DNA from 2 places in the Mesorhizobium sp. M6A.T.Cr.TU.016.01.1.1 genome. Region 2 is predicted to be linked to the other one. Evidence: riboswitches for the same ligand, from Rfam matches in the RefSeq annotation. Region 2 holds a riboswitch; the other holds the start of a gene.
The links. Region 2 has a riboswitch for cobalamin ahead of EJ075_RS07930 (aromatic ring-hydroxylating dioxygenase subunit alpha). Riboswitches for the same ligand answer to the same signal wherever they lie in the genome.
Positions count from the first base shown of each region.

Region 1: linked by a shared signal. The riboswitch ahead of EJ075_RS31925 (ABC transporter ATP-binding protein) and the one ahead of EJ075_RS07930 (aromatic ring-hydroxylating dioxygenase subunit alpha) in region 2 are both predicted to bind cobalamin.

Region 1 is NZ_CP034452.1:6,584,901-6,590,595, reverse strand. It holds gene EJ075_RS31940 (hypothetical protein) at 1-546, shown strand, start outside; gene EJ075_RS31935 (helix-turn-helix domain-containing GNAT family N-acetyltransferase) at 606-1,541, shown strand; partial or broken gene EJ075_RS31930 (AraC family transcriptional regulator) at 1,784-2,616, opposite strand; cobalamin riboswitch at 2,914-3,118, shown strand; gene EJ075_RS31925 (ABC transporter ATP-binding protein) at 3,210-4,028, shown strand; gene EJ075_RS31920 (ABC transporter substrate-binding protein) at 4,058-4,993, shown strand; gene EJ075_RS31915 (iron ABC transporter permease) at 5,023-5,695, shown strand, end outside.
Region 2 is NZ_CP034452.1:1,713,687-1,719,381, forward strand. It holds gene EJ075_RS07915 (DUF680 domain-containing protein) at 1-94, opposite strand, end outside; gene EJ075_RS07920 (DUF680 domain-containing protein) at 167-388, opposite strand; gene EJ075_RS07925 (DUF680 domain-containing protein) at 516-719, opposite strand; cobalamin riboswitch at 1,229-1,431, shown strand; gene EJ075_RS07930 (aromatic ring-hydroxylating dioxygenase subunit alpha) at 1,645-2,892, shown strand; gene EJ075_RS07935 (hybrid-cluster NAD(P)-dependent oxidoreductase) at 2,917-4,017, shown strand; gene EJ075_RS07940 (FAD-binding oxidoreductase) at 4,090-4,836, opposite strand; gene EJ075_RS07945 (molybdopterin-dependent oxidoreductase) at 4,833-5,444, opposite strand; gene EJ075_RS07950 (DegQ family serine endoprotease) at 5,545-5,695, opposite strand, start outside.

The sequences.
Region 1 (5,695 bases), 1.9 Mb from region 2:
GAGGGAGACGCCTGGCCAGGCCCGGTCATCGTCAAAAGCAATCTCAACAATCAGGGCATTCCGGAGAGGTTCCTCAATCGGCGAGCGCAGCGCGCGAGGAAACCACCGCCATTTCCGGACATGCCAGTCCTGCAGCCCTATGAGGTCTACGGATCTCTCGGCGATGTTCCGGATGGCGTCTTCGGGCGCGACGATCTGGTCGTGGACAAGTTCATTCCGGAAAAAGAACCCGATGGTTTCGCGGCGCGGTTCTGGGTGTTTTGCGGAGAGAGCGAACGTTGCACCCGCTACGTCTCGCCGAACGCCCTGGTCAAGGCGTCCGAGACGATCCGCCGCGAGCCCGTGCCTGTTCCCCAGGAAATGCGCCAGCTGCGACGCGAACTCGGTTTTGACTACGGCAAGTTCGATTTCGTCATCCATGAGGGCAGGGCGGTGCTGCTGGATGCCAACAAGACCCCCGGCCGCCCAAAAAACCTCGTGAAGATGTTCTCGGCCGGAGCCTCTCATCTGGCAAATGGCTTCGAGGAGTTGATCCGGCGAGTCTGATGCCTGGATACTTGACTAAGTCAAGCAAATGATTGATCGTGTGCGGGCAGGAGGATGCCATGACGATTCATCATCAACCCGGCAAGGAGCGGATCGATGCGGTGCGAGGCTTCAACCGCTTCTACACCCGTCAGATCGGCTTGCTCGACGAAGGATGGCTGAAAAGCACCTTCTCGCTGACCGAGGCTCGGGTGCTCTACGAACTGGCGCATCGCGATGGGCTGACCGCCACCGATCTTGCGCGCGATCTCGGTCTCGACCCTGGCTATCTCAGCCGGTTGTTGAAAAAGTTCGAGGAGCGCGGCCTGGTGGAGCGCGCAGCGACTGAAGCCGATGCGCGGCGCTCGTCGATCGCGCTGACGCCGGCGGGAAGGACGGCCTTCGCGCCGCTGAACCAGGGTTCGCACGATCAGGTCGCGGCCTTGCTCGACCGGCTTTCCGCTCCGGAACAGGACAGGCTGGTCAAGGCGATGCAGACGGTGCAGCGCCTGCTGGGCGAAGGCACTGAGCCCAAAATTCCCTACATGCTGCGGCCTTTGCAGGTCGGCGACATCGGCTGGATCGTCCATCGCCAGGGCCTGCTCTACGCGCAGGAGTATGGCTGGGACGAAACCTATGAGGCGCTGGTCGCCGAAATCCTCGGTGCCTTCGTCAAATCCTTCGATCCGAAATCGGAGCGCAGCTGGATCGCCGAGCGGGACGGGGAAGTCGTCGGCTCGGTCTTCGTCGTGCGCAATTCGGACGCGGTGGCGAAGCTGCGCCTGCTTTATGTCGAACCCTCGGCGCGCGGTCTCGGCATCGGCAAGCGACTGGTCGAGGAATGCATCGGCTTTGCCCGTGCGAAGGGATACAAGACGCTGACGCTGTGGACCAACGACATTCTCACCTCAGCGCGCCGCATCTACGAGGCATCAGGATTCAAGCTGGCCGACGAAGAACGTCATCACGCCTTCGGCAAGGATCTGGTCGGCCAGAACTGGAACCTGGAGCTGTAACGTCTTTCCCTTCTCCCCTTGTGGGAGAAGGTGGATCGGCGCGCAGCGCCGAGACGGTTGAGGGGTGCTGGACGGAACGCCATCGGCGCCAGGCTGGAGCACCCCTCATCCGTCGCCTTCGGCGACACCTTCTCCCACAAGGGGAGAAGGCAAAAACCGGGCGGAGCGCGCCTCGACAATGATCTCCAACACAAGCTGGAAGCATCATTTGTCTGAAGCAATTGCCCTTGGCTGGCCGCGCTTCACCCCTTCACCGGTATCCAGATTTCCAGCCCGCCATTGCCGCTGCGTGGATCGAATTCGGGGCCGTAGCGGTCGAATTCGGGCACATCGGCGATCTCGTGCCCGGAGGCCGGCAGCCATTTGTTCCAGATCGTGTTGACCGTGCGGCGGATGGTCGAGATGTGGTCACGATGGGCGAACACGGCGTATTTCTGCGCCGGCACGCGCACGCGCGAAAACTCCCTCGGCAGGTCCGAAAAATCGGACACCTCGACGCCGGCGATGTAGTCGAAATTGCCGGTGTCGTCGCCGTTGACGCAGACGCCATAGGCGACGTCGCCGATCTCGCCTGGAATATTGCCGATATACGGGCCGAACCGCTGCCATTGCATCGGGATGCCGGCGCTGGTTTCGCAGCTGTAGCGTTCGCCGAGACCGGCGATGAGAAACGGCCGGCTGGTCTCAAAACGCGGCGGCTCGAGATTGGTGAGGAAGGACTGGTCCATCAGGATCGGCTCCACGAGAGCGAGATTGTCGAGCGAGCCTTGCGCGCGCACCAGTTCCGGCGTGGTGCCGAATTGGTCGCGGAAGGCACGGGTGAAGGCCTCATGCGAAGCGTAGCCGGTGTCGAGCGCGAGCGAAAGGATGTCGGGTGCGCCGGCGGCGAGCTTGCGCGCCGCTTCGGTCAGCCGGCGAGAACGCATGTAGCCCATCACGAACGGCCGGTCGCAGCACCGAAAGCCCGCGTCACGTGAAAGCGCGACACGCCGCTGCTCTTGGCGACATCGTCGAGCGAGACGGATTCCGGCAGGTGGCTTTCGACGAACCACAGCGCTTTCTCGGTCGGGTTCATATGGCTCCTCGCATTTGGCCCAGTCTTCGCATTTGGCCCAGTCTTCGCATTTGGCAAAGTCATGGTGCCGCTTCCTGGTGGAGGCAGTTTGATCGAAATTGCGCACCGCGCAAATCGCGAGCGACGGCGGCCGGCAAGTCGAAGGCGTCGGGCGAAAGAGCTTGACAGGAGCAAGCGGCGTCTTTTAAATGGTAACGTTATTACATAACGAGATTCGTATGGCTCTTTCTGACAAGACCCTTCGCTCCAGCGGCTGTTTCAACCCTGGAAATTTATTGCGCTGTGATTGGCGGAAAACTAGGGTGCCTGGGTGATGGTCCCCGAGTCGAAAGGCAAGGGGTGAAAAGGGAACACGGTGAGATCTTCGGATCGAGGCCGTGGCTGCCCCCGCAACTGTAAGCGGTTAGCAAAATCCGAAATGCCACTGGCCGGCAAGGCTGGGAAGGCAGGATGGCGCAAAGACCCGCGAGCCAGGAGACCTGCCATCAGCATGAGTTGACCGGACGGGGTGTGCCGGGAGGAGACGTGGACATCGGTCTTGTCGGCCGGTCCGTCCAGCTTCCTTCCGTCGCCATTGAGAAAGTGACGGTAAGTTGGACGCCTCCCAGCCTCTTCTTGAAGCGCGTGAGCTGAGCGCGACGGCGAATGGCCAATGCCTGGTCAGCGCGGTCAGCCTTTCGGTGGCGGCGGGCGATCGCCTCGCAATCATCGGTCCCAACGGCGCCGGCAAGACGACGCTGTTGCGCATGCTATGTGGCACCCTGCGGCCAAGCGCGGGAGATGTGAGATTTTCCGGACGCCGGCTGGAGACGTTTTCGGCCGCCGAGCGGGCGCTGCACATGGCTGTCGTCGGCCAGACCGATCAGCCTGATCCGCGGCTTGCCGTGATCGACTACGTCGAGCTTGGCCGCGTCCCGCATGCCGGCTTGCGACGGAGGAGCGAGCAACGCGACATCGCCGTCGAAGCGCTTCGCAGAACCGGCCTGCTGCCGCTGCTCGGCCGCACGATCGGCTCGCTATCGGGTGGCGAGCGGCAACGCGCCCAGCTGGCACGCGCCGTTGCCCAGGAGCCAAAAATCCTGTTCCTCGATGAACCGACCAATCATCTCGATCCGCGCGCCCGCAGCGAGCTTCTCGAACTCGTGTCGCAGTTTGGCATGACCGTCGTGGCGGTGCTTCATGATCTGTCGCTGGTCACGCCATTTGCCACCAGGGTCGCGGTGATGAACGAGGCCCGCCTGCAGGCGTTTGCCGGTCCGCGCGAGGCGCTGACCAAGCAGTTGATCCGCCAGATTTTCGGCGTCGACGTGCTTCGGCTGCGCCATCCCACCGAAGACCGCGAACTCACGGTATTCGACGTTCCGAACCGTGCCTCTTCACATTCCGATTTGACCAAGGAGCAATATTCGTGAAACGCCTCGCATTGTCTTTCGCCTCCCTCCTGTTTGCCCAGACCGCCTTCGCTTTCCCGGTGACCGCCTTTGCTTTCCCGGTAACTGTAGACAGCTGCGGCACGCCGCTGACGTTCGACGCCGCGCCGAAGCGCGCCATCATCCAGGATATGAACATGGCCGAGATGGCCTTCGCGCTGGGGCTGCAACCGTCGATCCTCGGCCTGACCGGCATCACCGGATGGTACAAGGTCGGTCCGGAATTCAAGGCCGAGCAGGGCTCGATCCCGGAACTCGCGCCGAAATATCCGACACTTGAAAACCTCGTCGCGGTCGAGCCCGATTTCTTCTTCGCCGGCTGGTATTACGGCATGAAGCCGGGCGGCGAGGTGACGCCCGATACGCTGGCGCCGCACGGCATCAAGACGCTGGTGCTGACGGAAAGCTGCGTCCATCTCGACAACAACCGCCCCGCCGCCTCGATGGACCTGCTCTACGACGACATCGAAAAGCTGGGCAGGATTTTCGACAAGGAAGCCGAGGCGAAAAAACTTGTTTCGGACTGGAAAGCGCAACTCGCCGATATCACGGCGAAGGTTGGCGACCACAAGGGAACGCGCGTATTTCTTTACGACTCCGGCGAAGACAAACCCTTCACATCAGGCAAGTTCGCGATCCCCAGCGCCATGATCGCCGCTGCCGGCGGCGACAACATCATGGCCGACATGCAGACGAGCTGGGGCAATACGGATTGGGAAACGGTCGCCTCCCGCAATCCGCAGTTCCTGATCCTGCTCGATTACCAGGACGGTGGCGGCTACAGGAAACTGCTCGATTTCCTCAAAGTTCATCCGGCGATGAAGGAAACCGACGCGGTCAGGAATGAGCGCTTCGTCGCGCTGCGCTATGCCGAGCTGACGCCCGGGCCAGCCAACATCGAGGCGATCGGCAAGATCGCCAGGGCGATGCACCCGGAAGCTTTCTGAGCTTGCGCCGCAGGGCGTTCGAATTGGCAATGATAGCAGGAGCAGTGGCGATTGCCACTCTTGCACTGCTGTCGATCGCCTATGGATCGACGGTCATAGCGTTGAGCGACGTGGTTGCCGCGCTCGGACATGCGGCCGGACTGGACGGAGACATCGTGCCCGGTCCGGTCGGCAAAATCGTTGTCGATCTCAGGCTGCCGCGCACGATCATGGCCATCTGTGTCGGCGCCGGGCTGGGCGTCATCGGCGCGCTGCTGCAGACGGTAACGCGCAACGACCTCGCCGATCCGTTCCTGTTCGGCCTGTCGTCCGGTGCCGCGGCCGGCGCGGTTTCCGTTATCACCATTTTTGGCGACCATTTCGGCATCTGGACGTTGCCGGTCGCTGCCTTCACCGGCGGCATTTTGGCCGCCGGCATCGTGCTGTTGCTGGTTTCGCGGGTGAGGGGGCAAGGCCCCGAACGGCTGATATTGGCCGGGCTTGCCGTATCGTTCATGTTCACCGCCTTGACCAACTATCTCGTCTTTGCCGGTGACCAGCGCGCCGCCCACTCGGTGCTGTTCTGGACGATGGGCGGGCTCGGGCTGGCGCGGTGGGACAATGTCGGACTGGCTGCTCTGGGCGCAGGCACCATCCTTGTGTTCGGACTTTGGAACCACCGTCGGCTCGACGCTTTCCTGGCCGGCGAAAACGCCGCCGAAA
Region 2 (5,695 bases):
TGTTGATGTCGGTCCCGCCAACATTGTCGTTGTTGGCAAAGGCGCTGCCGGCAGCAAGCAAAAGCGCGGCGGCGGTAAGAACGATCTTCTTCATTTCAGTGCTCCTGGATTTTCGTATCCCATCAGCGCGGCAGGCAAATGCCGCCGCTGCTGTTGGAACTGGCTGTTAGTTGTTGCCGAAGAGGTTACGGTCGCTGCCGTGGACGGGTTTCTCGTCGGCCGGAACCGGATTCTGCGCCGAAGCGGAATTCTGAACCGAAGCCGTGTACGAGCTGTCGGCCGCAGCGGCCGGCTGGTTGGCGCCGTTCGATCCATAGTTGTCGCTACCGGCAAAAGCGCTGCCGGAGATGGCCAGAATGGCGGCGGTGGCAAGAACAATCTTCTTCATTTCCAATACTCCTGAATTTCTAAAGATCCCCAGCGGCGGACCTGCCGCCGCTCTGTCTTCTTGTTTGACCATGATCTTTTCCGAAAACCGGTTTCCACTTTTCGGGACCATGGTCTGGGATCAGCTGTTAATTGTTGCCGAAAAGGTTGCGGTCGGCGCCCTGGACGGCGGGCTTTTCAGCGTGAGCCGGCTTCTGAATGGAAGCCGTGTACGAGCTGTCGACCGCAGCGGCCGGCTGGTTGGCGCCGTTGGACCCATAATGGTCGCTGCCGGCAAAGGCGCTGCCGGTGATGGCCAGAACGGCGACGGCAGTAAGAGCAATCTTTTTCATTTTTGGTACTCCAGTATCTTAGTTTTCCGTCCGGCTAGCGGCGTGTCTTGGAAGGAATTCGCGTCGTTCGGACAGCCCCGATGTGGGAAGGCCATCCCGCAGATTCCAATCACGAAGTTGTTCCGTGTGGACCAAGAATCTACACCTTGAAATTGTACCAGACGCTTCTACGGGCGCTGCTTTATCTTTTATTTTCAAAGGTTTATGCCAAAGTCGCCATTTGACGATTTGACGGATTGGCGGACCTGCGTTCACAGCGTCATGCACGCATTGTCAACAGAAACGAACCGTTCGGTTCGATTTTAGAAGCGGCTAATAGTCACTTTTGGAAACTGTTAACCTTCTTTGCCTCCGCCGCGGGTCGGAATTCGATGTCACGGCGGCCGACAATGGTGGCCGAAAAAATGGGTTTTCAGCCCTGCAATTACCAACCTGCACGTTTCGCGGGCCGTGTCGCGCCGCATGGATACGATGTCGCTTTCATGCCGACAGTCAGCTGGCCGTCATGATTAGATGACGCCATCTCAGGTGCCGCTTGGTGACGACGAAGCGGAGAATTGGGAAGCCGGTCAAATCCCGGCGCTGCCCCCGCAACGGTGGTGGAGTTCAAGTCGCAACGGGAGACCACTGGGCCACAAGCCTGGGAAGGTGTCGCGACTGTCCGCAAGGACACTCCAGAGCCCGGAAACCAGCCCGAGGTGTCTAGACTCGACTGATCGCGGTGGGCGGTCAAGAGGTGGATGATGCATGTCTGGCCTGTCGCCGGCGTGCAAGCGATCCTTCCTCAATCACCACCAGTTCAGTCTTTGGAGCGACATGCGTCCATCTGGACGCATAAAGTACGCTCCAAGACTTTGAATTGCGCATCGTGCTTTCCGAAATCGATTCCGATTTCGGGCCGATGCGACGGCTATGAGGACAGGACATGGATTCGCGCAACGACATGCTGAGGCTCTTGCACGGCCGCAGGCAAGGCTATTCGCTCGAGCAGCCCTTCTACACCGATCCCGATTTCTTCAAGCTCGACATGGAGCTGATCTGGTATCGCGATTGGCTGTTCATCGGCCACGATTGCGAGTTGCCGAAGCCGGGCAGCTACATCACCGCCCAGATCGGCGACTATCCGGTCGTGCTGGTCCGCGACCAGCAAGGCAAGATCAATGCCTTCCACAATTCCTGCCGGCATCGCGGCAGCCGCGTCTGCAACGCCGACAAGGGCACGGCGGCAAAGCTCGTCTGCCCCTATCACCAGTGGACCTACGAGCTGGACGGCCGGCTTTTGTTCGCTCGCCAGATGGCGGATGGCTTCGACAAGAGCCAGTTCGGCCTCAAGCCGGTGGCTTGCGAAAGTGTCGGCGGCTACATTTTCATCTGCCTGGCCAAGGAGCCGGCGGATTTCGCGCCGATGCGCGCCATGATCGAGCCTTACCTCCTGCCGCACCGACTGCGCGAGGCAAAGGTCGCCTTCGAATCGACCATCGTCGAGAAGGGCAACTGGAAGCTCGTCTGGGAAAACAACCGCGAGTGCTACCATTGCGCCGGCAACCATCCGGAACTGTGCAAGACATTCCCGGAAGCACCGACCGTTACCGGCGTGCAGGGCGCCGACAGCGATCCTGAGATGCTGGCGCACTGGGCCAAATGCGAGGCGGCGGGCCTGCCGAGCAAGTTCCGCATCGATCCGGCTGGGCAATATCGCGCCACCCGCGCACCGCTGCTGCGCGACGCCGTCAGCTATACGATGACGGGAAGGCGCGCGGTGAAGAAGAACCTTTCCGACAGCGTTTCGACCGACCGTGTCGGCTCGCTGCTGCTCTACCACTATCCGACGACCTGGAACCACATCCTCGGCGATCATGCCGTCACCTTCCGCGTGTTGCCGATTAGCGCCACGGAAACCGCCGTCACCACCAAATGGCTTGTCCACAAGGACGCGGTCGAAGGCGTCGATTACGACCTCGCCGAACTTACCCATGTATGGACCGAAACCAACGACCAGGACCGCCGCATTGTCGAGGAAAACGCCTTCGGCATCCTGTCGCCGGCCTATGAGCCCGGCCCCTATTCGGAACTGCATGAGGGCGGCGTCATCCAGTTCGTCGAATGGTACGCCTCCTTCATCGGACCGCGCCTTGCCGAGGACGGCCGGCCGGCGTTGCGCAGCGTCGCCTGAGAGAAACGTGAAGAGATGAACGCAATGACGGACCTCGGGCTCTACCGCCATCTCGACGAAATGGCGCCCTGGAACGACCGGCTGCAGGTGCTGGAGGTGATCGGCGTCAGCGACGAGGCGCCTGACGTGAAGACCTTCACCTTCCGCTCCGACAACCAGACCTGGTTCCGCTATAAGCCGGGCCAATTCGTGACGCTGGAACTGCCGACCTCCGACGGCCCGCTGATGCGGACCTATACGCTGTCTTCCTCGCCGTCGCGGCCGTTCTCGATCGCGGTGACGGTGAAGGCGCAAGCCGGCAGTCTCGGCACGCGCTGGATGTTCGACAATCTGAAGCCCGGCGTTCACGTGAGGGCCTATGGTCCGACGGGTGACTTTTCGCTGCACAGCCATCCCGCGGCCAAGTATCTGTTCATTTCGGCCGGCTCCGGCGTGACGCCGATGATGTCGATGCTGCGCTGGCTGAACGACTGCGCGCCATGGACCGATGTCGGCTTCGTCAACTGCGCGCGAAAGCCCGAGGAGATCATCTTCCGCAAGGAGCTCGAACTGCTCGGCAGCCGCATGCCGGGTCTGACGCTTGGCTTCATGATCGAGGAACGGTCCAGCCGCGAGGGTTGGTTCGGCCATATGGGCCGGATCGACGCGATACGGCTGCCGCTGCTGGCGCCAGACTTCCGCGAGCGCGAAATCTTCTGCTGCGGCCCCGACCCGTTTATGCGTGCGGTGCGGCAGATGCTGGAGGCCACCGGCTTCGACATGGGCAACTATCATCAGGAGAGCTTTGCGGCCCCGATGGTGGAGGAAATACCGGCCCCGTTCGGTTCGCCGGCAGAGGGTGGGGTCGAAATACCTGCCGAAGCCGCAACGCCAATCCGCTTTTCGCTTTCGGATGTCGATGCCGACTGCGTTGCCGGCCAGACCGTGCTGCAGACGGCGCGCGCTTCGGGCGTGCGCATCCCGGCGGCCTGCGAGTTCGGCCTGTGCGGAACCTGCAAGGTGAAAAAGGTCTCGGGCACGGTCGAGATGAGCCACAATGGCGGCATCCTCGATCACGAGATCGACGACGGCTTCATCCTTGCCTGCTGTTCGAAGCCGCTGACGGCGATCGAGATCGAGGCATGACCGGCGGCCCTAAAGCGCGTCGCGTTTTGACCGGCCTTATGCGACGCGCTTTAGGTTGTTGCGCGACATGCATTAGACCCCGTAGCGCTCGGTGCGGATGAGGCTTGCCGGAACGCCGGCATCGATCAGCGCCTGGGCGGCGGCCGACACGAAGGCATTCGAGCCGCAGACAAAGGCGAACCTTGGCGGCGCGGGCAGCCGCACCATCGACTGCTCTATCATCGCGGCATCGATCCGCCGTGAATAGTCCGCCGGGCGCCGGGCCGGCTCGCGGGTCAGCGCCAACACCAGATCGAAGCCGTCCCGGCGATCGTGGAAGTCGATCAGCTCGTCGCGAAAGATCACCTCGTCCCAGATCCGTGCGGAAAACACCAGCGTGGCAGGCACCGCCGATTTGCGTGCGGCGCGATGGCGGATCATCGCCATTAGCGGCACCACGCCCGACCCGCCGCCGACCAGCAGAAGCGGGCCGCCGTCACTGTCGGACCAGACAAAGTGTCCGCCGAGCGGGCCGCGCAGCTCGACCTCGTCGCCGACTGCCGCGACCTCGTGGAAGAACGGCGAGACCTCGCCATCATCGAGCCTTTCGATCGCCAGCTCGATCGTCTCGCCGGCTTCCGGCGCCGAGGCAATGGAGTAGGAACGGCGCGCCTGATAGCCATCCGGCGCCGTCAGCCTGACATCGACATGCTGCCCGGCACGATAGGCGAAGGGCCGTGACGGCCGGAGAAAAAAGCTGGTGACGCGCGGCGTGCGCTTTTCGATGCGGGTGATGGTCACCGTCTGCCAGGGCGACTGCGCCGCCGGCCCGTCGTTCATGGATCGCCCGTATAGCGCTGCTCGCGCCACGGGTCGCCATAGATATGATAGCCACGCAGTTCCCAGAAACCCGGCTCGTCGCGCTCGGTGAACTGCAGCCCGTTCAGCCATTTGGCCGACTTCCAGAAATAGAGATGCGGAACCAGCAGCCGCGCCGGGCCGCCATGGTCCGGCGTGATCGGCTTGCCTTCGTAAAGCAGTGCCACCATCGCCTTGCCGGCGGTGAGGTCCTTCGTCGGCACATTGGTGGTGTAGCCGTCGAAGGACAGCGCCAGCGTGAAGCCGGTCGGCGGCTCGATGCCGGCATCCGCCAGAATATCGTCGACCAGCACGCCTTGCCACGCCGTGTCGAACTTGGTCCATGCGGTGACGCAATGAATGTCGCGCGTCATCTTGGTCAAAGGCAGCGCGTTGAACTCCGTCCAATTCCACTTCTTGATCGGCCGCGGTCCGTGCTTGAGCGTGAACGACCACTCCTCGGTGCGCACACGCGGCGTCGGCCCGGCCGACAGCACCGGGAACCCTTGCTCGAGATACTGCCCCGGCGGGATGCGCGCATCCGCATCCGTCGGGGGCTTTCGTCCTGAAGAGAAGCCGCGGGTGACCATCGAGACAATCCATGCAGGTTGAAGCCAACCTGCGCTAGTCTTCTCGAAGATGCTCTGACGGGCAACCGAAATCTTGGCCGCGACCTCGCGCCAATGCGCTTCAGCCGGCGGCGAAGGGCACGGCGACGAAGATCTGCGCGTCGCCCCGTTCGACGAGCAGGAGCACGGACTTCTTGCCAGCCTTTCCGGCCTGCGCGATCGCCTGGTCCGCCTGCCTGGCGTCCCTCACCGGCGCCTGATTGACGGCGATG